4 regions of the Paenibacillus sp. FSL L8-0333 genome follow, and region 3 is predicted to be linked to each of the others. Evidence: riboswitches for the same ligand, from Rfam matches in the RefSeq annotation. Region 3 holds a riboswitch; each other region holds the start of a gene.
What was found. A riboswitch is a leader RNA that binds a small molecule or an ion and turns the genes downstream of it on or off. The one in region 3 is predicted to bind cyclic di-AMP.
Positions count from the first base shown of each region.

Region 1: another riboswitch for cyclic di-AMP. It lies ahead of NYE72_RS00190 (3D domain-containing protein); the one in region 3 lies ahead of NYE72_RS25600 (TrkH family potassium uptake protein).
Region 2: another riboswitch for cyclic di-AMP. It lies ahead of NYE72_RS16550 (APC family permease); the one in region 3 lies ahead of NYE72_RS25600 (TrkH family potassium uptake protein).
Region 4: another riboswitch for cyclic di-AMP. It lies ahead of NYE72_RS02675 (hypothetical protein); the one in region 3 lies ahead of NYE72_RS25600 (TrkH family potassium uptake protein).

Region 1 is NZ_CP150186.1:38,453-44,682, reverse strand. It holds gene rsmA (16S rRNA (adenine(1518)-N(6)/adenine(1519)-N(6))-dimethyltransferase RsmA) at 1-254, opposite strand, end outside; gene rnmV (ribonuclease M5) at 251-802, opposite strand; gene NYE72_RS00190 (3D domain-containing protein) at 978-2,144, opposite strand; cyclic di-AMP (ydaO/yuaA leader) riboswitch at 2,430-2,659, opposite strand; gene NYE72_RS00185 (TatD family hydrolase) at 2,858-3,628, opposite strand; gene NYE72_RS00180 (HD domain-containing protein) at 3,680-4,963, opposite strand; gene NYE72_RS00175 (AbrB/MazE/SpoVT family DNA-binding domain-containing protein) at 5,259-5,513, shown strand; gene rsmI (16S rRNA (cytidine(1402)-2'-O)-methyltransferase) at 5,919-6,230, opposite strand, start outside.
Region 2 is NZ_CP150186.1:3,713,270-3,719,499, reverse strand. It holds gene NYE72_RS16560 (DsbA family protein) at 26-778, shown strand; gene NYE72_RS16555 (disulfide oxidoreductase) at 775-1,239, shown strand; cyclic di-AMP (ydaO/yuaA leader) riboswitch at 1,434-1,593, shown strand; gene NYE72_RS16550 (APC family permease) at 1,718-3,535, shown strand; gene NYE72_RS16545 (iron-hydroxamate ABC transporter substrate-binding protein) at 3,739-4,746, shown strand; gene NYE72_RS16540 (iron ABC transporter permease) at 4,967-6,022, shown strand; gene NYE72_RS16535 (iron ABC transporter permease) at 6,022-6,230, shown strand, end outside.
Region 3 is NZ_CP150186.1:5,743,456-5,749,685, reverse strand. It holds gene uvrC (excinuclease ABC subunit UvrC) at 1-156, shown strand, start outside; gene NYE72_RS25605 (CPBP family intramembrane glutamic endopeptidase) at 255-1,931, opposite strand; cyclic di-AMP (ydaO/yuaA leader) riboswitch at 2,252-2,427, shown strand; gene NYE72_RS25600 (TrkH family potassium uptake protein) at 2,491-3,849, shown strand; gene NYE72_RS25595 (TrkA family potassium uptake protein) at 3,863-4,534, shown strand; gene NYE72_RS25590 (LysR family transcriptional regulator) at 5,058-5,960, opposite strand.
Region 4 is NZ_CP150186.1:599,473-605,702, forward strand. It holds gene NYE72_RS02655 (hypothetical protein) at 1-95, shown strand, start outside; gene NYE72_RS02660 (hypothetical protein) at 558-1,010, opposite strand; gene NYE72_RS02665 (hypothetical protein) at 1,051-1,572, opposite strand; gene NYE72_RS02670 (hypothetical protein) at 1,587-2,141, opposite strand; cyclic di-AMP (ydaO/yuaA leader) riboswitch at 2,210-2,374, opposite strand; cyclic di-AMP (ydaO/yuaA leader) riboswitch at 2,793-2,982, shown strand; gene NYE72_RS02675 (hypothetical protein) at 3,235-3,651, shown strand; partial or broken gene kdpA (potassium-transporting ATPase subunit KdpA) at 3,868-5,543, shown strand; gene kdpB (potassium-transporting ATPase subunit KdpB) at 5,560-6,230, shown strand, end outside.

The sequences.
Region 1 (6,230 bases), 1.1 Mb from region 3:
ATCAGTCTACGGTCTATCTCTACGGCAGTTACAGCACCGGCTGTTAGTGCCAGACGCTCCGTCAGCGCTCCAATTCCCGGCCCGATCTCCAGCGCCCCAGAATCGCTATCTAGTCCAGCAGCGTCTACAATCTTGTCCAAAATATTTTGATCAATCAAAAAATTCTGTCCCAGGCTTTTCTTAAACTTGAATCCATAACGTTGAATAATCTCTTTGGTCCGTTTTGGAGTCGAAATTTCCTCTCTACCACTCATGAAGTAATGCCTCCCTGATCAATTTGGGCGAGAGCCCCGGCAAATTCCTCCCGCGTAATCCCAAACATCGCCAGCCGCTTGTACAGCTGTTTGCCGTTACAATATCCGATTCCAAGCAAATTACCAAGCGCCATACGTCTTTCAGCAGCCCGAGGGTGTACAAGCATTCCAGCGGCCATAAGGTCATCAATACCAATCAAAGCAGGTGCTCCTTCAAAAGAGGTATGTACATTACGCAGCGCATGACGAATCGCCTCTGGCGATGCATTCTCTACACCGATATCCCCTTTTCGAGTTGCGTCCTTCTCCGGAATAAAAGCATGCTTGCAGCCCGGCACCTTCGCTGAAACGATTTTACGAATTCGCTCCCCGGCATGGTCCGGGTCCGTAAGAATAATAACCCCTCTGCGTTCCATAGCTAGCGCAATCTTCGCAATTACAGTCCGGTTTACAGCAGAGCCGCCTGTCTCAATCGTATCTGCTTCCACAGCACGCTTAATGGCTACGGTATCGCTTTTGCCTTCAACGACGATTAATTCCTTAATCATATTTCTTGACTCCTTCCAAAAAAAGCAAAAAGAAGAGGATTCGCTCCTCTTCTTTTGGTTAAAGAATGTATAAGTGATGAGCGGTTGCTCTGCGATCAACGAAATGATCATCCAGCGTTCCTTACGGTTATCATCACTATAGCTTATCAAAGGATTTTTTGCAAAAGCTTCAGTTCTAGTTAAGCTCTGGTTTCACAGGTCCAATCACATATACGGTACGTGATTTACGGCCGAAATTACGAGCATGGCTCAGGGAATCATAATAGACATCCACTTTATTGCCTTTAATGGCACCGCCAGTATCCTCTGCACGGCGGAATCCAAGCCCATCGATATAAACCCACCAGCCAATAGGAATTACATTCGGATCTACTGCAATTGTACGACCTTCCGTTACGCGTGTTCCGGAGGCAGTTTTAGTACCTATTCCTGGCTCTTCTGACGAATAAGCTGTCATGGAGACGTTCTTAATCATCTTCTTGTACTCAAAGTCTACGCCAGCCTTGCTTGTGACGTTCTTAGTCTTAGCGCTAACTTTAGTCGTTTTGGAGGTAGTGCTTGATTTGGAAGTTGTTGTAGCTTTAGCAACTACAGTAGGCTTAGGAAGTGCTTTAGTACCAACGGCAATGATCTTATCTTTTGTTACCGTTTGTACTTCCTTGCCGATCATGCGCATAGAGGCCAGTTCTCCGTCTTGATAGATCTTTTCAATATGCTGAACCATGACGCCTGGTTTGCCTGCCTGTGCCACTCTAACTGTTCCCACAGTAAGGGAGGGATCTGCTGTCTTAATAACACGGAAAGGTAAGTTAGTTGTTCGCTGTACCGTTTGCTTGTTGATACGAACGATCTTAATCTCCATGTCAGCAGAGATGGTGGTGTCTAACGAAGGAAAAATCTTATCATAGCCTTCTAGGTTGATACCCAGTTTGTCAATCGCCTGACCGATAGTGTCTTCGGTCGTATATAACGTTTTTGTTGCTCCGTCCGCAGTAAGGCTAAATTTCTGCGCACGATTGATAACGACACGGTCACCGTCTTTTATTTCATCACTCAGACCTAAAGATAATTCATCATGCGGCTGCAGCGAAATTTGCTCTTTCTCCAACACATCACCAAGAAGTGCTTCTCGCGTTTCAAGTGTCTGTGTTTGCCCGTCTATTACTAAAACAAATTGTTTGTTACTTTGACCGTGTACGTACAGCAGAATTAACAGCGCGATTGCGATTGAAATCACACCTGCAAGTAAAAGTACGCGAGTATTTACTTGCTCCCACCGTAATGCGAAAGACCTGCTGGATGACTGCGAATCATGGGATACCTCTGGTTGGAATAAGCCCATTCTCTCCATCCTCCTTACATAGCCTCGTCGTCAATTTGTATATCATGAGGACTGAATTTCTTTGACGAAACTATTTGAGATTGTCACAGGATACGCACGTATTAACTTAGCGTCTCCTGCTCATGGATCGCCTGCTCGGCACAGCTACTCCCACACCTGTTATATAACAGTATGCGGGCAACATTCAGTTTATTCAAAAATAAAGAAGCCTAAAAAGAGTTCTCTTGAGGACTCTTTCGTGGCTTCTCCGATGTCAGAATACGCGGGAATGTTTGTGCACGAGGTTGCCTCTCTTACTTGCGCTTACGGGGTTAGCTGTCGGGTTCGGACGAAAGAGAGACGCCCTATTTCAGGTCACCCGCTCACGGCGGTTGCCCTTAAATTCACCCCAAAGACCACGTGAAGAAATCAAATATTGTTCTGCGGCAATTCCTAGTCGTATTCAAGATACAGGCATGCGGCAGTTCAATATTGGTTCCCCCGTTCTCCATACGGAGACTCAGCGAGACGATCCATGAATCAATGGCTGTCACAATAACAACAGCTCACATCACTGAAAAGATGATATCCTGTTTTGATGCATGTTGTAAAGGACGATTCAACCACGTTTAAGCAAATATATGGTTAAAATATTGTAATAATCAGCCGTTTTTATATTAAAAAAGTTTAATATATCGGCTATTCTCTATTTTTCACCCGTTTTACTCCTGTTTTCAGACAATCCCAAATCGTTCCAGTGCGTTCGCATACGTAATTTTAGCCAATTCTTCCCATGTTAACCCTTTAATTTCAGCCGCAGCCTCTGCTACTAACTTCACATGAGCACTCTCATTTCGCTTGCCACGGAAGGGGTGTGGAGTCAAATATGGAGCGTCTGTTTCGATCAATAATCGGTCCAATGGCGTCTGTGCAAGCACCTCTTTAGGCACTCTGGCATTTTTGAACGTTATCGGTCCTCCAAATGACAAATGAAATCCAAGGTCTAGACACATTTTTGCTGTTTCCCAGCTGCCTGAGAACGAATGCATCACGCCACCAATTTCATTTGCTTTTTCCTCCCGTAAAATCCGTACAACATCTTCATGAGCATCACGGTCATGTATACAGATTGGCATTTTTAGTTCACGGGCTAGTCCGATTTGTTTGCGGAAGACCTCCTGCTGCACATCCTTGGGAGAGGTATCCCAATAATAATCCAATCCAATCTCTCCGATGGCCACCACTTTTTCATGGCTGCAAAGAGAGGCGATCCAATCGAGGTCCCCCTCTTTCATATCAATCGCATCCTGTGGATGCCAGCCCACCGCTGCATAAATATAATCATAAGATTCAGCCAGCTTCATCGTTGAAGGGATCGTTTCCCGATTAAATCCAATATTGATCATCTTGCTAACTCCGGCCTCTACTGCACGAGCAATAACTTCCTCGCGATCCTCGTCGAATTGAGGCGCATCTAGATGTGTATGTGTGTCGAACAGATACATTTTAAAGCTCACTCCTTGTTGTTTTTATCAATAGTTCCATAAATATTTGTATTATTTTGCAAAAATCTCTGCTACAGAAGAGGGCAAGCGTGTAAGGGCTTTTTTCAGCTTATCCTGTGGGAAATATAGATGATATCTGCCACGATGAATTCCGCTTATTGAGCGCACAATATCCGATACCTCTGAAATTTCCCGCAATTGCTCATTCCGATCAAGCAGTAAAATTTGATTATTGTCGAAGGCTGCTCCTGGACGGAACACATCATAAGGCAAATCTGTCGGATAATCAATCTCTAGGTCATATTCTGGGTTAAGTCCCACTCCCGCAAAACTGCTGCGGATTTCCGTAATCATATCTGTATCCAAATTCTCGATCTCTACATATTTATACAGTTTACGATGAATAAAACGGGTACACAAGTCGCTTAATAACTCATCTTCTTCAAGTGTCCATTGCATAAAAGCAGTCTGTACCAGTGCCTCATCAAGCATTAAATATTGCTTCACTGTTACTTCTCCTCGAAAGAGATCTTCCAGCGGAGCGATCATAAAGCGAAATTTGTACCCCTCTTGGAACAATTCTTTAGCTCTACGGAAGATTTGACGCAAAATAATTTCAGAGCTGCGCGTCACCGGATGAAAATATACCTGCCAGTACATTTGATAACGTGACATTAAATAATCTTCAATGGCATGCATACCTGATTCTTTTACTACAATCCGCCCATTATAAGGACGAAGCATTCTCAAAATCCGATCAATGTCGATGGTTCCATAGTTTACACCTGTATAGTACGCATCACGCAGCAAATAATCCATACGATCAGCATCCAGCGGACTGGAAACCAAATTGACAACAATTTCATGCTCATAAGTCTTAGAGATAACTGAAGCTACTTTACGAGGAAAATCTTCCTCCACATCACGCAATATTTCGGTAATCTCCGTGTCCTCCAAAATAATCCGGCAGGTCCAATCCTCATGGTTCATTTCAAAAGCTTCTTCTATAGAATGGGAAAATGGGCCATGCCCTAAATCATGCAGCAAAGCCGCACACAAAGTAAGCAAACTTTCTTCCGGAATCCAATCCTTATACCCGCTGCGCTCAAATTGCGAAATGATTCTTCGTGTAATTTCATATACTCCTAAAGAATGAGAAAATCGACTATGCTCTGCACCATGAAAAGTGAGATATGAGGTACCTAACTGGCGAATCCGGCGTAAACGCTGAAATTCTTTTGTATTAATTAGTCGCCAAATAATCGTATCCTGTACATGAATATAATTATGAACGGGATCCTTGAAAACCTTTTCTTCCGTGAGCGGCTGCTTCATGAGATCAACTCCTTCTAATAATTTAATATGATTTTAACTAATATCAGTATATAATAAGTAATTATGTCGTACTTTGTCGAAAAGTATCATTTTTGGTCTTGGTAAATCGACAAAATGCTTTCAGGGTAATTCTTAATTTTTATAGGGACATTCAAAGTTCTTATGGAAATTTTCTTATTCAGCCTATGAAAAAAGGTTGACTGATTTGGGAATCGTTGGTATTATAAGTATCATAAAACAGTGAACAATGTCGAATAATGACGTTTTTGGAACATTGAGAGGAGTAACGATTGTTATGATGAAATCAACAGGAATTGTAAGAAAAGTAGACGAACTTGGACGGGTTGTTATTCCTATTGAATTACGCCGTACACTTGGCATTGGCGAAAAGGACGCACTGGAAATTTACGTTGATGGCGAACGGATTATGCTTAAAAAGTATGAGCCTGCCTGCATTTTCTGTGGCAACGCTGAGAACGTAACTTACTTTAAAGGAAAAATAGTTTGTCATGAATGCATTTCTTCCATCCCTACCCCTGTGACAAACTAAATTAAATAGTATATAATAGAACTAATCAAATTGTTAATTCTAACCTTTTCATATCTCCTTGACCTCCCGTGACCGCGGGAGGTATTTTTTATGTCTGGGTTTGCCCTCCCTAAGGGCAATGTACTTCAAGACGGAACCAGTAATACTTAGTTGTATTTCTTACAGTTATTTTAAATGATTTTTACCATTAAACGAATTAATTGTATTTTGTACACTTATATTCCCTATATCTCCGTGAAATCAATCATTTCCACCTTTATAACTGTATGAAGTACAACTAAACGAACAAATACATAAAAAAATTCAAAAATAACTGTACAAAGTACATTTAACCCACAGATAAATCATTCAAGCTCGGGCCGTTTCCAAGAACCCTTAGTTATTCTAAGAGTTCGTCTACAACACTTACTCTTCTGCTCTATCAAGCAACGCATTATAAATATCCCGTTTGGCTACACCCCGGTCTGATGCCGCTTTTTTCATAGCCTCTTTACGTGGCACATCCTGTGCTTCGTAATGAGCTACATGTTCTTCAATGCTTAACTGACGCCACCACGCCGATTCTGCGATTTCAGCATCTTCCTTGCTCTCCCCTTCTACGACAATAACATATTCGCCTAGCGGAGGATGTTCAGCAAGCCAAAGTGTACATTCCTCAATCGAACCGCGTAGAAACTCCTCATATCTTTTCGTTAATTCACGTGCCAACACAATCTG
Region 2 (6,230 bases), 2.0 Mb from region 3:
CCTAGAGGACAGAAAGGAATTCTCCTTGAGTAAACCTAAAAAAAGTCCAAATGTTCCCCAGTTGAGCAAACAAGAGAAACGACGGGTAGAACAGGAGCAACAGAAGCAGAAAACGAGAATTTTAGTTATTAGTTCAATAGCTGTAGTAGTTATCATTTTTGTTGGATTGTTTATGTTAGCTTCGAAAGATGCAGCAAAGAATGTCTCTACAGGAGAACCGGTAGAATTCAATTACAGTGAGCTACCTAGGATTGGTAATGAGGATGCACCTGTTAAGCTTGTTGAATTTGGCGATTTCAAATGTCCAGCTTGTTCCCAGTTTGCTGGCTCCATGAAACCGAAAATTGTTCAAGATTTTGTCAACGAGGGAAAAGCAGCTCTTTACTTTGTAAATATGGCTTTCGTTGGTCCTGACTCTGAGACAGCTTCACTAGCTGCATTGTCTGTATACCATCAGAATAAGGATGAATTCTGGAAGTTCTATGATGCTGTATATGCGCAGCAAGGGGATGAGAGCGACGAATGGGCCACTGAGGATTTCTTGATAAGCCTTGCTGAAAAAGAGAAATTAGCGATCGATTACGATCTGTTGCGTAAAGACATCCAAGAGAAAACTTATGCAGATGAGCTGAAGAAAGACATTCAGTTGGCAACTGACGCAGGCGTGACAACTACGCCTTCGCTCTACATTAATGGGGTGAAAACGGCTGAACCTTTCGATATTGAAGCGATTACATCTGAAATTAACACCGCCGCAAAAGCAGTGGAGGCAAAGTGACAAAATTCCTATCTTTTTGCAAGCGTAACTGCCTCTATCTGGCCTGGTTTGTCTCTTTGGTTGCTGTAGCTGGTAGCTTGTATTTAAGTGAAGTCTTGAAATATGAACCTTGTAAGCTTTGCTGGTTTCAGCGGATTTTTATGTATCCGCAGTTATTTTTGTTGGGAATTGCCACTTTCCGTGGAGATAAGCGCATCATTCCTTATGTGCTTCCATTAAGTTTGATTGGTGGCAGTATCTCAATCTATCATTATGCGGAACAGAAGATTCCAGCGTTAAGTAAAGTTCTACCTTGTACAATTGGTGTTCCTTGTAATAAAGATTACTTGAACTACTTCGGATTTATTACGATTCCTTTGTTAGCTTTAATCGCTTTTGCTCTAATTAGTCTCCTTCTTTGGTATGGACGTAAGGAAGAAGAAATGATTGAAGTAGATGCAGAGGAGAGCTTAGGATTTTAGTTTTCGCTTTGGAAGTTACAAAAAAGCTGAAAAGGTATTAAAATCACGGGCTAGAGGGATAATTGAAGATAATGAAAGAGAGCATCCAATAAGACGCTATATTTGAGCTTATTGGATGTTTTTTCATTCTTTTTTCATTTTTTTCAACGCTTTACTGTAGGCACTTTGTAGACTAATATTAGACCTTGTGAGAAGTTGAATATGCGCTGAATTTTCTTAGGAAAAACGGGGGAACCAAACTTGGCATTCATGCCAATGGGGTGAATCGGAACCGGGTCGAACAGACCTGTACCGTAGGGCTATAACCACAGCCCGAATCCGCCAGCTAACCTCGTAAGCAAGGTGGGAAAATGACCATGCATAAGCATGCGGATCATTTCCGTATGCTTATTTTTGTGTCTGCATTTATGAAATCCACCGATGAAAACAGCGCACGGAAATTCCGTTTCAGCTCCCAAAGAAAGGAACTGTATCCACCATGGTAAGCAAGGTAAAACGACTATTGATCGGACGTCCGATGAAGTCGAATGAACTCGATCATGAAAAGTTATCCAAGGTTAAAGCACTGGCTGTCCTGTCTTCTGATGCGCTCTCGTCTGTAGCCTACGGAACGGAACAAATACTGATTGTACTGGTGGCTGCCGGGTTTACTGCCATCTGGTATTCCCTGCCAATTGCATTAGCCGTATTGGGCCTGCTGGCCATCCTGATTTTATCCTATCGGCAGACGATTTTTGCTTATCCGCAAGGAGGCGGAGCTTATATCGTAGCCAAGAGCAATCTTGGTATTCCGACAGGGCTGCTCGCTGGGGGTTCATTATTGGTGGATTACATTCTTACCGTAGCGGTTAGTGCCTCGGCAGGGACGGATGCGATCACATCGGCTTTTCCAAGTCTTCATAATCATACTGTTCTCATCGCTGTATCTGTTATCGTTCTATTAACAATCATTAATCTTCGCGGAGTGACTGAATCGGCTTCGTTCATCGCAATTCCAGTGTATTTGTTTGTGGTTTCGATTGTTGTTCTGATTATCTCCGGTATCGTTAAATATGCAATGGGTGGCGCGCATGCGAATGTTCCTGAAATAGGCAGCGCCGTATCTAATGTAAGTTTGTTTCTACTATTAAAAGCGTTTAGCTCTGGTTGTTCAGCCCTAACGGGGGTTGAGGCCGTATCTAATGCGATCCCAAACTTTAAAGCACCGGCTGAGAAGAATGCAGCCAAGACGCTAATGATCATGGGACTTATCCTTGGCTTTATGTTTACCGGAATCACTGTGCTGGCGTATTGGTATGGTATTGTGCCAGATGAAAAGGCTACGGTTGTCTCTCAGATCGCTGAATCGACCTTTGGCCGTGGCGGATTGTACTTTTTCATTCAAGGGATTACAGCAGTGATTTTGTTCTTGGCAGCTAATACAGCATATTCAGCGTTTCCGCTGCTTGCCTTTATGTTTGCAAAAGATAAATATCTGCCACACGCATTTATGGTCCGTGGTGACCGCCTGGGCTTCTCAAACGGCATTATTTTTCTAGGAGTTATGTCTATCATACTTGTGGCTGCATTCCATGGGAATACGGAAGGTTTGATTCCACTTTATGCGGTAGGCGTGTTCATTCCTTTTACCTTATCCCAACTGGGGATGATGGTGCATTGGATCAAAACAAGACCTGCTGGATGGGTGAAAAGATTTGTTGTAAATACCATCGGTATGCTGACTACATTGACGATTACGCTTATATTTATTATTACTAAATTCTCAAGCGTATGGATGGCATTCATTTTCTTACCTGCTGTAATGTTCGTGTTCCACCGTATTCATAAGCACTATTTGAACACTGCGGATCAACTGCGTATATGTCCGGCTACTGATAAACCTATAATTAAAGGAAGTACTGTAGTTGTTCCTGTTGCAGGGGTTACACGTGCTGTATTACATTCCATCAGCTATGCGAAGTCTCTAACAGATAATGTTGTTGCTGTGTATGTAGGCTTTGATGAAGAAGACATTCATAAGATGGAGCAACGGTGGGAGGAATGGAATCCAGGCGTACGCCTGATTGTACTTCGCTCCAGATATCGTAGTATCATTCGTCCGTTAGTGAAGTTTATCGATACGGTTGAGTGGAAGACAGCTGCGACGGATCACATCACGATTCTGATTCCACAGTTTATTACCAAACATTGGTGGCAAGCCGTGCTTCATAATCAGACCAGCTTTTTAATCCGCTCGTATCTAATGAATCAAAAGGACGTTGTAGTAGCGACTGTCCCTTATCATTTAAATAAATAAGTAGAAGATTAAAGATGAGGTTATATCCGGAACGTTCGGAATATAACCTCTTTTGTATTTTATATGAAGGAAATTGTTGCAAATCCACAGAATTTGAAATTTATATGTTGACACAGAGAATGAGAATCAATATCATTTAAAAGTGAAGCAGAGGTAAAGGTCACCTTTGAATATCAAAGCAGTTACATATAGGAGGGTTTTTAATGTTTTGGCTTAACAGAAAAAGATCAGGAAGCATGAAAGTGACAATGAGCGGACTAATAGTGATGACGCTATTACTTTCCGCTTGTGGTAATAATAATGCTGAAAGTTCATCAAATGCAGGAACAGCGCCTACAACAGCTCCTACAGCAGAATCTACAGAGGCACCTGCTGCTCCTAAGACATTAACAGATGCAATGGGCCATGAAGTAACGATTCCGGCTAATCCACAGCGCGTCCTGGGTTCATATTTGGAAGACTCATTGGTAACTCTGGGTGTGACTCCAGTAGCTCAATGGTCAGTTACAAATGGCGTTCAGGATTATCTGGCCACTGAATTGAAGGATGTTCCTACAATTAGTTACGATCTTCCGTTAGAGGCTGTAACCAGCTTTGCTCCGGATCTTATTATCATCCCATCGGAGTCTTCTGTTCAGAACGGGATTTACGATCAGTTGAATAAGATTGCACCCACTTATGTAATTGGGGATGAACTAAATCAAGATTGGCGCAAATCTTTGCTCAAGATTGGTGAGATTTTGAACAAAACCCCTGAAGCAGAAAAAGCCATTAAAGATTATGATGTTAAAGCAGCGGCTGCGAAAGAACAGCTTGCAGGAGCTATTGGACAAGAGTCCGCGGCTATTCTATGGTTGGTGCAAAAAAACTTCTATATTGTAGACGAAACCCGCAGCAGTGGTGCTGTATTATATACAGACCTTGGCGTAAAGCTGCCTAACTTAGTAACAGAGATCCCAGTAGGAACAAGAGCAACTTGGAATCCGATCTCGCTAGAGAAGCTTTCTGAGCTGACTGCAGATCATATTTTCCTTGTAAATAGTGATAAGACTGAGGGTTCGGAGATCTTAGATAGTGCAATTTGGAAGGGCATCCCAGCTGTAAAAGCTGGAAATGTGCATGAAATGAGCTCAACAAGCAGCTGGCTTTACAGTGGTGCGAACGCTGGCAGCAAAATCATTGACGATGTGCTAAAAAGTCTTGTGAAATAAAAGTCGTAATTCACCATGAATGAGACTGATCATTTCGGTGGGGAAGGGCGTGCAGATCAAGTATCTCGTGATACAAAGATCTGCACCATTTTTTTATAAACCAATCCCATAGTACGGAAAAATCGTTCCTGCAATTGTACAACATAAATATTTTTGCGATAATGAGAATGATTGTTGTTATCATATAAACCATTGTAACTATTGAATAAGGAGACAACCCATGGTTTCACCCTCAGATTTCGCAAATCGTATTAACAATGAACCCAAAAAAGCTCTACATACCCGACCGGCAGCTGCCATTGGTATTCTTATTTTTGGACTTGCTGCTATTGCCTTCGGATTGGCACTTTCGGTCTCAGTGGGTGCGGCAGATATCAAGTTAGCTACAGTATGGGAAGCTATATTTCATTTCAATCCAGATTTACAAAAACATCAGGTGATCAGAGAACTGCGATTTCCACGTGCTATTGCTGGCGCCTTAGTCGGTGCTTGCTTCGCAGTAGCAGGGGCTATCATGCAGGGGATGACAAGAAACCCGCTTGCGGATTCAGGGCTGTTAGGCTTGAATGCAGGAGCAGGAGTAGCGCTGGCAATAGTATTTGCTTTTGCACCCTCACTCTCATTCACTTCACTAATGTTGTATTGCTTTATCGGTGCCGCTGTGGCCTCTTTTATCGTATTCGGAATCGGTTCGCTTTCTTTTAATGGCCTGACCCCCTTGCGATTGACACTAGCAGGTTCGGCAGTTAGTGCTTTATTGGTTGCTATTAGTCAGGGAGTAGCTATTCTTTTCAACTTATCTCAGGATATAGCCTTCTGGTTAGCCGGTGGGATGGGGGGAGCTAGCTGGACTCAGATCAAGATTATATTCCCTTGGGTGGCCGTAGCCTTAATTGCAGCGATGATGTTATCACGATCCGTTACATTGCTCAGCTTAGGAAGAGAAGTTGCGGTTGGTCTGGGGCAGCGGACAAGGTTAGTTCAGTTGGCATGTATGATTGTTGTGGTTATCTTAGCTGGAAGTGCGGTTTCAACGGTTGGCCCGATTGCTTTTATAGGACTAATTATTCCACATGTTACACGTTATTTCGTTGGAGTGGACTACCGCTGGATTATACCTTGCTCGGCTGTTCTGGGGAGCTTATTGATTATCTTTGCAGATATTGCCGCAAGAATGATAAATGCACCGTATGAGACACCGCTAGGAGCCTTAATTGCCATCATCGGCGTACCTTTCTTTATTTATTTAGCGAGTAAGCGGAAGGGGGAGCTGTAATGCCCAAAATAACCCTTACTCCAGATGAAAAAGAACGCCGCACACGCACCATAACGGTGTTATCGCTCCTTGCTATACTGATCGTCGTGGTGTTTATAGTCAGTATGAATACAGGGTTTATGCGTCTATCCCCACTGGAGGTATTACATACACTGCTGGGTGATGGAACACATCAGCAAAAGCTTATTTTATTTGATTTCAGATTACC
Region 3 (6,230 bases):
ATAGGTGAGAAGCGCCGTAAAGCGTTGCTTAAGCATTTCGGATCGCTTAAGAAAATTAAAGAAGCCTCCGTGGATGATTTCCGTACACTTTCTATTGGAGAAAAGCTGGCAAGACAAATTCTTGATGCGCTCAAGGACGAAGAGCCAACCTCATAGCAATGATGACAAAAGAAAAAGGGTATCACAGCAGCGACTAAAGCTGCTATGATGCCCTTTTTTTAATTTGGTTATAGGATGTACACTATTTTATTTTCTTAAATCAAAGAAGAAGGCTCCACCGGCTTAGGTTTCTGTGGTGGATTAAATCGATAGACGATGTAAGCGACTATGAACGGCATAATAATCGCGAAGATACCCGCGCCTACATTTACGCTCTCCTTCATAAAGATCAGCGTAGCGCCCATCAGGATGCTGTCAAACACGACGTGGCTGAACATGACAGCAATAAATCCGTAACGAAGGAAAATATAACTGAACAGCAGCCCGATTACGGTCAGCTCAATCGGACGGGAGCTGATGGGATAGATCGGATATAACGTATGGCCAAACGCCCAAACCAGCGTGGTGATCAAGCAAGCGACGAAAGTGTTCCGGAACACCTTTTTCAGCATAGGGATTCCGAAAAAGCGATAAATGGCTTCCTCAGATAAACCAGCGAGCCATGCGACGATAGGCAGAAGCCAAGCATATCTCATGTTATAAGGAGACTGGGTGGCGTCTGTAGTAGACCAATTGTGCAAGGTAAACGATAATATGATGAACATAACCGTCTGCACCCCTAGCAGAACGAAAGCCCACATGTATCCAGCCCGGATACTATCCAACACATATTGTCCATAGCCGGGCTCTTTGGCGCGGGGCCAAGGGTTCATGCCTCCCTCTTTTCGCCATAGGCCATTGCCGCCCACTAAAGAGAAGTAAAGCAAGGAGGACATCAGCAGGCTGTATAAAGCATAAATGATAAACATAATGACAGAGGTAATCTGTGCTTCTAGCCCTTCGCCTGTTGATTCAGGCAGCATATTATAGGTGCTGATCATCATGATTACAAAATAGGCTGAGCTTAGGAATACCCCACGTTTAAAGGAAGTATGCTCTCTTCTAAGAATACTGTAGACGAGTGCCAGAATTCCTAAAATCAGTGTGGGTATACCGTAACCGAATAATGTCAGCTTTTCCGCTAAAGAGGTCTGTCCTTGTACGTAGGAGGTATGCCAAGCCGGTGCAGTGAATCCGGCATTAAAGCTGGAGACCTGCTCTCCACTGAAATCAAAATAATAGTGCAATAAGGATTCGCCGACCTGAACAGTGCTATCCGTATACACCAGCCCATGGCTTCCTGTATTCGATTCAATTTGTAGCTTGGCAGGATTTACTTCCCATTCCTGAAGCCAAGGACGAGCAAGATTCTCCTTCTGCGCTAGAGTGAGGTCAGCTCCCTTGTCCTCTTTTGCACCAACGGAAGCAATGCCAGACCCCTCTTCGGAGGCAACTTTTGCAGCCTTTGAGAAAGCGACAATCTCGCCGGTATACATATTGAGGTCAACGATGATTTGCGGCTCTTGATCCGCTGACGGAGTAAGCGTTGCACGAAAGACATCAAAAGGATATTTTTGATCCAATTTTTTCTTGGTGTAGTCCTCCACAAGCTTCTCGCGAGACATATAACCATAAAAGGAAGAGTCCGTCTCGTAAAGTACATTCCATTGATCGTTTGGTGCTTCGGTGTAATTGAGCTTTTGTTCTGCGAATAATACGGCTTGGTCACGGGCTTCTGCCTTGCTAATAACGGTGGTATCTTCCCCTGTAGAGCTGCTTAGCAGCGAAGGGGAAATCTGAAACATAATAAATAGAATAAGACCGATAATGCCCGAGATGATGAGCCTCTTGGAGAGGGCACGTTGCTGTAGGGGCTGGCCGACGGGATTCATGTAACGCCTCCTTGTTATGTACTGACAATGTTATGTTCCATTATAGTATTAGTGCCTGGCTGGTTACAAAAAACATTATATGTTCTTTTTATGGGTAATAGAGATAGTATAGAATAGTCATGTGAATTTATACCATGAATTTTATCGTGTTCATTTGTGTACGAATGGTGAGAATCGGTGTAATTGCAGGGAAAACACGGAAAAGTGATGAGAAAAGGTACTCCATTTGATGCAGTCTCTTTAAACCGCATTTTTTCATGTGAATGAGCATTAATTGTGTCTTTGTGAATTCACTAAATAACGTATATAATTTGTATGCAATTGTATAGTAGCCGAATTTCTGGTGAAAACGGGGGAACCATAAGAAGTGATGAAAAGTGGAGTGTACACGATAAATGGCACTTTCATCAGGGGTGAATTTCGTTCTAGGAACGAATAGGGCAGCCTGCATAGTCCGAATCCGTCAGCTAACCTCGTAGGCTAATTTACTGCAGGAACCAAGTCAGCATTGGTTTTCCAGTGCTTTTTTTGTTGGAATTTTTGATAAGAAGGTGAGCAAATGGCTTCACAGTTTCGCAGGATTTCTGAATTTAAGTTTCTGAAGCTCTCGCCGCCGCAGATACTGGTGCTGGGTTTTGCATCGATTATTTTGATAGGGGCCTTGCTGCTTATGCTCCCCATCTCAAGCACAAGCGGGAATTCCGTGAAATTTATTGATGCATTATTTACTTCAACTTCGGCAACCTGTGTAACAGGGCTTGTTGTGCTGGATACCGGAACTTCGTTCACGATTTTTGGGAAAACCGTAATTATGATCCTAATCCAGATCGGCGGCTTAGGGTTTATGACCATGGCCACTCTATTTTCACTGGTGTTAAAGCGTAAAATATCTTTGCGGGACAGGCTAATCCTACAGGAAGCCATGAATCAAGGCTCTATGGAAGGAATTGTGCGGCTGATCCGAAGAGTCCTCATATATTCTCTTGTCATAGAAGGCTGTGCCGCTTTGCTGCTGTCTATTCGCTGGGCTTTTGATATGCCACTGGGAAAAGCGATTTATTATGGCATATTTCATGCGGTGTCTATGTTTAATAATGCGGGGTTCGATATTTTTGGGGATTTTCGCAGTTTAACTGATTATGTATATGATCCGCTTGTGAATATTATTGTGATGTTTCTGATTGTCTCCGGCGGGATTGGTTTTATTGTAATGTCAGATCTGGTGGAGTTTCGGGTAACCCGCAGGCTGTCTCTACATAGTAAAGTTGTCCTGTCCACCAGCACAGGGCTGATTCTGATCGGAGCTCTGGTTATTTTTATATTCGAGTTTACTAACACTCGTACCCTAGGTTCACTGAATTTTGGCGGTAAAATATTATCGGCCTTCTTTCAATCCGTGTCTCCCCGTACGGCTGGCGCGAACACAGTAGATATTGCTGGACTTCGGCAGGCTACACAATTTTTTATAGTGATTCTTATGTTTATTGGTGCTTCTCCGGGCTCAACGGGCGGCGGGATCAAGACAACAACCTTTACGATGATGATTGGTGCTGTAATTGCTATGCTGCGTGGACGGGAAGATGTTGTGTTGTTCCGTTATCGGTTGGCTCAGGAGCGCATCTACAAGGCATTAACGATCACGCTGCTGGCTTTGTTGTTAATCGCCTCTGTGTCGATGATACTCTCCACAACTGAAGACAGTAATTTCTTGGCAATCTTGTTTGAGACGACCTCCGCCTTTGCTACGGTAGGACTGACTATGGGGCTAACTCCGGAACTGTCAGCGATCGGTAAGATTCTACTCTGTCTGACGATGTTTGCAGGTCGGCTGGGTCCACTAACCTTAGCGTATGCACTCGGTCCAAAACAGGGTAAACCACTGTATAAGTATCCGGAAGGTAAAATAATTATTGGATAGGAGTTAATTAGAAATGAAAGCACAGCAATTTGTAGTAATCGGCTTAGGTCGCTTCGGTTCAAGCCTGGCGCTTGAGCTGATGGAAATGGGCTACGAGGTGCTCGGCATTGACCACCATGAAGAACGCGTGGAGGAAATGAGCGATCAACTGACGCATACGGTAGTAGCAGATGCTACAGATGAGGGAATTATGCGCTCGCTTGGTGTACGGAACTTTGATTGTGGGATTGTTGCGATTGGTGACAATATGGAGAGAAGCATTCTGGCGGCCATTTTGTTGAAGGAAATTGGAGTCAAGCAAGTGGTGGCTAAGGCAATCTCCATCCTTCATGGCCGCGCACTGTCGCGGCTGGGGGTTGATCGGGTTATTTTTCCGGAGCGGGATATGGGGATTCGTGTGGCACACCAGCTGGTGACGCCCAATTTGCTGGATTATATTGAACTGTCCAAGGATTATAAAATTGTCGAGCTGACCGTACCGTCCTGCATGAACGGCAGAAGCTTGTCTGATTTAAATACAAGAGCTAAATATGGCTGCAGTATTGTTGCCCTGAATAGGGAAAGTGGAATAATCGTCGCTCCAACTGCCCATGATTATTTAAGTGAAGGCGATGTTATGGTACTCATTGGTCCTAATGAAAGTATTGACCGTTTTGAGAGTGAAGTTGTGAACCAAGAATCATAGGAAAAGAAGCTGACTCAAAAGTAGTGAATTCTACTTGGGGGCAGCTTCTTTTTTATGGAGTAAAGAGTAGGAAAAGTAATGGATTTCACTATGCCATATGGCTATAGACCACGCGTAGTGTTCTAATATATTGGTTTGTGCGGTTGACGAGTTGTTAGGTGTGATATTCGTACGGCTGTAGTAGATGATTTGTGGTATCTGTGACGGTGGAATATGGGCGATATGCGTTCTTTGTTTGTACGATGTACAGAGTGGGTGTAACTAATTAGGGAAAACCTCCCTAAAAATAGCCGCTATTCGCTCTAAATGAACGACATTAGGGAATTCCTCCCTAATAAACAGTGGGATTCCTTTATTAGTTACTCAATCAGCCGAAAATTAGGGAAGTTTTCCCTAATTATAAGTCTGCTGAACAGAAATCTCTAAATTTCAGGGAGAAATTCCCTAATTACGCAATAAGTGCTTCACTTATTGCCTCATTTGGAGATCAATAGGTGCGCCCCTTGATTCATTTGGTCCGGCTTTACTGCTCACGTTCTGTCAGAAACATCTCTTCGGTTACTTGCACCAGACTGCGAGCCGCCGTGCTCATGCTTCCATCGTCACGGTAAATCAGGCAGGTGGTCCGTTGAGTCTGCTCCAGCTCCTTGATATGTAAGGACACCAGTCCGCCGCCGTTCAGCAGCTCTGGACGCAGATAAGACTTTGGCAGCAACGCAGCCGCTTTGACAGTCGGAAGCAGCCGCACGATGGCTTCGAAGGAGTCAATCTCCATGCGCACATCGGGATCAATCCCGCAGCGCTGGAATAGATCGTCCGTCAGGCGCCGGTACCAGGTACCCTTTGAGAAGAGAATCATAGGCAGCCGGGATAGATTATCCATGGTTAGCTTGGAAGATAAATTTAAAGGATGCTGCTCTGAGACGACCAGTCGCAATTGATCCTCAAACAGAGAAATGCAGCGTAACCCGGGTTCTTGAATAGAGGAAGCGATCAGACCTACATCTGATTTCCCCTCACTAACTGAGGATACGATCTCATGCGTTCGGCCTGTAATCAGCTTCAGCTCTGCGGTCGGATATTTGTCCATATAAGCGTTAACCAGCGGCGGAAGCGTGGTCTGCAGTGAGGTAAGACTAGCCCCCAAGGTGACAAGCCTTGGCTCCCCCTCTTTGAATTTAGAAAGGGCTTCCAGAAACTTGGAACGCTGCTGCCGTTGTTCAAGCGCATAGGAATAAGTGAGACGCCCAACCTCGGTTAACTCCAGTCGTTTGCCATAACGATTAAACAGTGCGACCCCCAGACGTTCCTCGAGTTTAGAAATTTTGCGAGACAAGGCGGGCTGGGATAGATTGAGCTGGCGTGAGGCCCGGTTTAAGCTGGAATGTTCCACAACTGCTGCAAAAACATCTAAATCGTCAAACATAATTGAGTTCCTCTCCTAATGCGATGTACGATCAGTAGTGATGAAATTCATAGCCGTAAGAGTAACTGTTCTTATTACATAAGGAAAATCAGGTTATGTCGGAAAATGTTGTTTCGCTAAATGAGAATTATTATCATATAAAATCTATTCTTATGCGTTTATTGTATAACGTTTAATAATTAGATTGCAATTCCCTTATAAGCGAAAAAAGAGTAACATGAAAAGTGACACAAGATATTCACATTTTGTGAAAAATAAAACTAAGTCCGG
Region 4 (6,230 bases), 1.7 Mb from region 3:
TATTGACCGGTGTTGCTATAGTGGGGATGTTGGCAGGATTGTGGATGTACAGTAAGGCGCGTAAGAGTAAGGCGCGTAAGAGTAAGGCACAATAGTAGGTACTGAATTTTCGGGGGGGATCCTAACAGCCATTTATGGTTGCTGGGATATCCCCGTTTTTGCGTTGGCAATCTCTTTGTATACGAGCTGATATAGCTAACGGACCCAGCAACACTTAAATGCAACAATCATCGAGATTTGGCAAGATATCGGACACAATAGTCGCTATTGGCATGAAAAACGGTGAATTAGTAGCTCTTTTAACCAAATAGTTGCACTGGAGTCCGATACTATGCTCAAAAGGCGATAAACGTGCAAATAATGTCATCTGGGTCCGTAAGCCTTGCCTTGGTGGAAGATGATTAGGGCCTGCTTGAAGACGATCCGAGACGCTCATCGCTCGGGATTTCTACTGGAGTCCGAACGCCGGCCAAATTTGAGGAAAAGCTTCAATTAAAGGCTCCTGAGTCCGTTAGATGCTTCATGCGCTTAAAGATCGTCTGAATTCTAGTTAGTGACTAAATTATAGAAAGATTTGCGCTCGTTCGTATATCCGCTTGGTCGGTCATCTGCTCCCGTACAGCTCTAAGCTGTGCTTTCAGTGCAGGAACACTTTTTTGCAGAATAATGCTTATTTGAGAAAGAGGCAGCTTTAAGCCGTACCACAATACCTTCACAAGCTGTTCCTCCCAAGGTAATCCCTTAGCCGATAGAAGAGAGCGCCGGGCAAAAGAATCAGCACACTGGCGAATACAAGTGCGGTAAGCGTGGATAGAGAATAACTGAGGGTCGAAGTTATCCTGACGATATATTTTATGAAGCTCTGTGAAGGTGCGGATAGTAACCTTGTCTGCCTCATTAGATTGTTCTAATAACATGGAACTGAGTACGTAGACTTCATTAGTATACTTTTGAACACACTCTGCAAATTTAGCACTGTAGGTGGACACGGGAGGTAAGGGGTCAGGCATGGTGAACACGATCCTTTCAGAATGAGAGATTTGCTTGAATCTATAATATAGAAAAGTAAGAGATGGATTTATTGATAAGATCGGCGGTGTCTGGTTCCGGGCAACTGTGTTTCTGCTGGGAGGCAGTGGAAAAAGCTTTGGAAGGTTTGTAGTAGAGCCGTTCACTTCTGGAATTGCTCCCCCCAGCTGCAACACTGTACAGACGCCCTTGCTGAATATGCCCAGCCAAGGATTTACCCTGGAGCTTGGCCTTTAAATCCTGCAAAGCACCCTGAACTAGCTCAAGCTTAACCTGCTCCCAATCTGAACCTTCGCGGCGGACCTTATCCAGCGCTTCCTCAAGACGGCAATGACAGATAGCCCGTAAAAAAGAACTCCATTTAATGAGATCGAAATTTTTGGTGTTGGCAGAGATTAGACAAGCCCCCCAACTGCAACCTCCCTTACAGGTGAGCTTCAGAATACCATAACGGCAGCCTTCAGCCCCTTCCATTCCATAGTGAATAGGCTCGGGTTCATCCAATACAAATACTTCAATGCGGGATAGTCTGCGCTGGTCCATAGTAGGGTTCCTCCTTAGATTTCCAAAAGCTTTAAGTCTACATGATGAGTGACACTAGCCTTTTCTACACAGGCGAGCATTTCCATTTTATTCTCACAGACTGCGGTATGCTCTAGCCATAGTCGGAACTTCTCTTTCCGTATAACAGATAGATGTAAGGGAAAGGTGCTGCGGGATCTCAAGACATACCAACCGGCGCTTACATCTTTCCAAGGCTCCTTGAAGGCTGTAAACCACGGGAGTTTTTGATGCGATGACCAATCCTGCTGCTGTTGTTGTTCTCGAATTTTTTTATATATTTCATATACAATCTTAGAGTCTAAACAGTCTTTACAAGAAGAAGGTGTACTGAATTGGCGAAGGGCTTGGATCTGGTTCTGGCCAAATGCATAACCTACAATGTACCTGTGATTATTTTCTTCGAACCACAAGGCCCCGAAACAAACGTAATTTAGACTTATCGGCTCAAGCAGCCCTTGATGTATCCCTAAATAATAGTGCTTCAAAACATTCACCCCATCCAGCGTGCTATCACCTAATAGGCTCAGGTAACGCAAAAACCGCAGCAAGAGGAGGACCTCTGCTGCGGTTTTGGATTACAGGCAGATATACCTGGGCCAAAGCGTGGCGGATCAAGGGTCTCTCTCTTTACGCTTACGAGGTTAGCTGTCGGATTCGGACGGTGAGAGTCGCCCTACCTATTGAGACTTACGCAGTCTCCTTTGGATTCACCCCAAGTAGGCCAGGTGGCCTGATGGTTCCCCCGTTCCCTGCGAATGCAGGAACTCAGCGTTGATTGTTTTTCATGAATTAGATTCAACCCGAATCATACTCTTTTCAAGATTTTCTGTAAAAAACGGAAAATGTTCTTTTAGAGCGATTTTAACCATATCCTGCCGACTACGACTGAAAAACGAGGTAAATAGGTATTTATGGCGTGTTATCGAGCTCTTTCTCGCTCAACCTCAGCTTCTTGCGTTTCAACCTATAAAGGAAATTTGCAGTATTTTCACCCTAAAAAGGTGAATAAAATCACATGGGTTATAGATAGCGATTAAACGCTCGAAACTCGAGTAAACAAGAGATATAGAGAGATTAGATATCAAGTAAGCGCTATCTAATGGGAAAATAGTTTTTAATTTGCATTATTTTGGCATCATTCAGGTTTTACAAGTCTTCGTGCATAAGAGTATGATTACTCCTGTTTCAACGACAATCGAATATTTGATCCGCTTAATTTCCGATAAGGAAAGCGGGGGAACCAACAATCGGCAGCCGATGTGAGAGTCGGAAGCTGATTATGGGGTGAATCCTGTAGAGGGTGCGAGTGAGCTCGCATCTATACAGGTAGGGCGACTCTCACCGCCCGAATCCGACAGCTAACCTCGTAAGCGTATGGAGAGAGGATGAGTGCAATGTGACCGCTAGCGAGCCACAGAGGAGATCCTTTGTGGCTTTTTGCTGTGCTCTTAGAAGCAAAGCATTTATGGAGGCCTCCCCCAAGAGGTCGCTAAATTCATCATTAGCGGTATTTGTTAGGCAGCGTCTAATGACGTGACACAACCGAGCTTTAGGTTGTGCCCGAAAATGACGATAGGTCAACATCCTTTCGGAGATTTTCGTTGCCTCCTTGTTGTAAATGAGCAGGAGGAGAAAAAAGAGATGACGGATCAGAATGAATATGTGCTTGTATGTGCGCCTACAAAGGCGGGAGAACATTTCATTAAACTTCTGAAGTTCAGGGGTATTAAGATGGCGGGATTAACCAACAATCTGGCTGAGAAAGCTTTACTAGAGGAGCTCGGAATCGAGCAGGTTATTCTAGTGGATACCCGCCATCAGAGCACTTGGTTTCGCCCATCGTTCCCGGTAGGCAGGGTATATCTGTTTGAGAGCAGCTTTCCGCTTTGCTGCCGCTATATTCAGATGTGCCGTACCTGGACGACACAGCCAATTTTTGTGATTACAAGTTCTATAAATCCTAGATTGGTCTATAAAAGACTTGGTGCGAGCTATGTAATCTATTCCCATAGTGGTGATGCTGATTTTCTAATCGATAGATCACCTCATCAAGGATAATGGAAGGAGTGCGGAAGATATGAGGGATCTGTATATGGTGGCTTCGTTAGCTGTAATTTACGGGTTATTTTATGGCTTTATGCGCTGGTGCGCAGGTGTAGTTGAGGATACGGGGAGGGATAAGCTGTGATTCTAGTAATCGCTGTTACCCTACTGTTGTTTATATATCTGGTTTACGCGTTGATTCATCCTGAGAAATTTTAAGGAGGGGCATTCATGGGCATTTTGCAAATAGTCGTCGTAATTGTAATTCTCATCTTGTTGGTCAAGCCGATGGGGACGTATTTATATCATGTATTTTCTAACGAACCGAATCGTACGGATCGCTGGTTTGCAGGCACAGAGAAAGGTATTTATAAGCTGATCGGCCTGAAAAAACGGGACGGAATGTCCTGGAAGAAGTATGCACTCAGCTTTGTTTTAACTAATATCGTACTGGTTGCTTTCAGTTATATTTTTCTAAGATTACAGCGGGGATTGCCGCTGAACCCGAATGGAATTGCCGATATGGAACAGACGCTTTCATTAAATACGGTGATCAGCTTTATGACCAATACGAACCTGCAGCATTATAGCGGGGAGACGGGACTATCGTATTTTTCACAAATGGCAGTCATCACGATGATGATGTTCACGTCTGCAGCGAACGGATTTTCTGTTGCGGTTGCTTTTGTCAGAGGGATTACAGGACAGAAATCAGTCGGAAATTTTTTTGAGGACTTCGTAAAAGCACATATTCGTGTATTCATTCCATTAGCTCTGCTAGTTTCATTGGTGCTGGTAGGATTGCATGTGCCACAAACGCTCAAGCCATCGCTTGAGGTCACTACACTCGAAGGGCAGACGCAACAAATCGCTATCGGTCCAGTCGCTTCTTTGGAGTCAATTAAACACTTAGGTACGAATGGTGGCGGCTTCTTCGGAGCCAATTCAGCGCATCCTTTTGAGAACCCTAATCCACTTACGAACGTTCTGGAGATTCTCTCTATGTGGATGTTGCCAGCCTCTTTGCCATATATGTACGGGTTGTTCGCTAAGAACAAACGTCAGGGCTGGGTGATTTTCACAGCAATGATGACCTTGTTCGTTCTGCTGCTGGGGCTGAATTATTATGCGGAAACTAAAGGGAATCCCGCTATTAATGCGCTGGGGATCGAGTCTTCGCAAGGCAGCATGGAAGGTAAAGAGGTACGTTTTGGGATCCCGCAATCTTCTCTGTTCACTTCGGTAACAACGGCAGCTACGACAGGTAGTGTTAACAATATGCATGATACGCTGACACCGCTGGGTGGCATTACCCCTCTGGCCCTAATGATGCTCAATAACGTCTTCGGGGGAAAAGGTGTAGGACTAATCAATATGCTGATGTATGCCATCATGGGCGTCTTCTTATGTGGACTAATGGTTGGCAGAACACCAGAGTTTCTCGGGCGAAAGATAGAAGCCAAGGAGATGAAGCTGATTGCGATTGCTATCCTTGTGCATCCGTTCATTATCCTTGTACCAACAGCAGGTGCGTCTTAACGGACTTGGGCAACGGTTCCATCACGAATCCCGGATTCCATGGACTTAGCCAAGTGTTATATGAATATGTCTCTTCTGCCGCGAACAATGGTTCAGGATTTGAAGGGCTTGCGGACAATACCACCTTTTGGAATGTTACAACCGGGATCGTAATGCTGCTTGGCCGTTATGTCTCTATAATCGCAATGCTGGCAGTTGCAGGTTCACTGATCCAGAAGAAGCCGGTTCCTGAGACGATTGGCACATTCCGCACAGACAATGGTCTGTTCACCGGAATTCTGATTGGTACGGTAGTGATTATCGGTGCGCTGACGTTTCTGCCGGTCATTGTGCTCGGCCCGATTGCAGAATATTTGACCTTACGGTAGGAAGAGGGAGAACAAGATGAGTACTGTAAAAAGAAAAAAGCTGCTGACGGGACCCATACTCCTAAGCGCTGTAAAGGATAGCTTTATTAAGCTTAACCCGGTGACGTTAATCAAAAATCCGGTCATGTTCGTAGTCGAAATCGGCACGATTATTGTATTGCTTATGGTACTGGCCCCCGGATATTTTAATGCAGAGAAATCGGTAGGCTTCAATATCACGGTGTTGTTCATTCTGTTATTCACAGTGCTGTTTGCCAACTTCGCTGAAGCGCTGGCTGAAGGCCGCGGGAAGGCCCAGGCGGATTCGCTTAAGAAAACGAAACAGGATATCACAGCTAATAAGCTCGTTGGAGGGTCTGTGAAGACCGTTTCTTCCTCCGAGCTGCGGAAAGGAGATATCGTGATCGTCAGTCAGGGAGAACTTATCCCTGGCGATGGTGAAGTGATTGAAGGGCTGGCCTCCGTAGATGAATCGGCAATTACAGGTGAATCTGCACCTGTTATTAAGGAAGCCGGCGGAGATTTCGGCTCAGTCACAGGCGGCACCCGGGTAGTTAGTGATGAGATTAAAGTCAAAATTACCAGTGATCCCGGTGAGTCATTCTTGGATCGGATGATCTCCCTCGTTGAAGGGGCGAAACGTCAGAAGACACCCAATGAAATTGCACTAAATACACTCTTGATCAG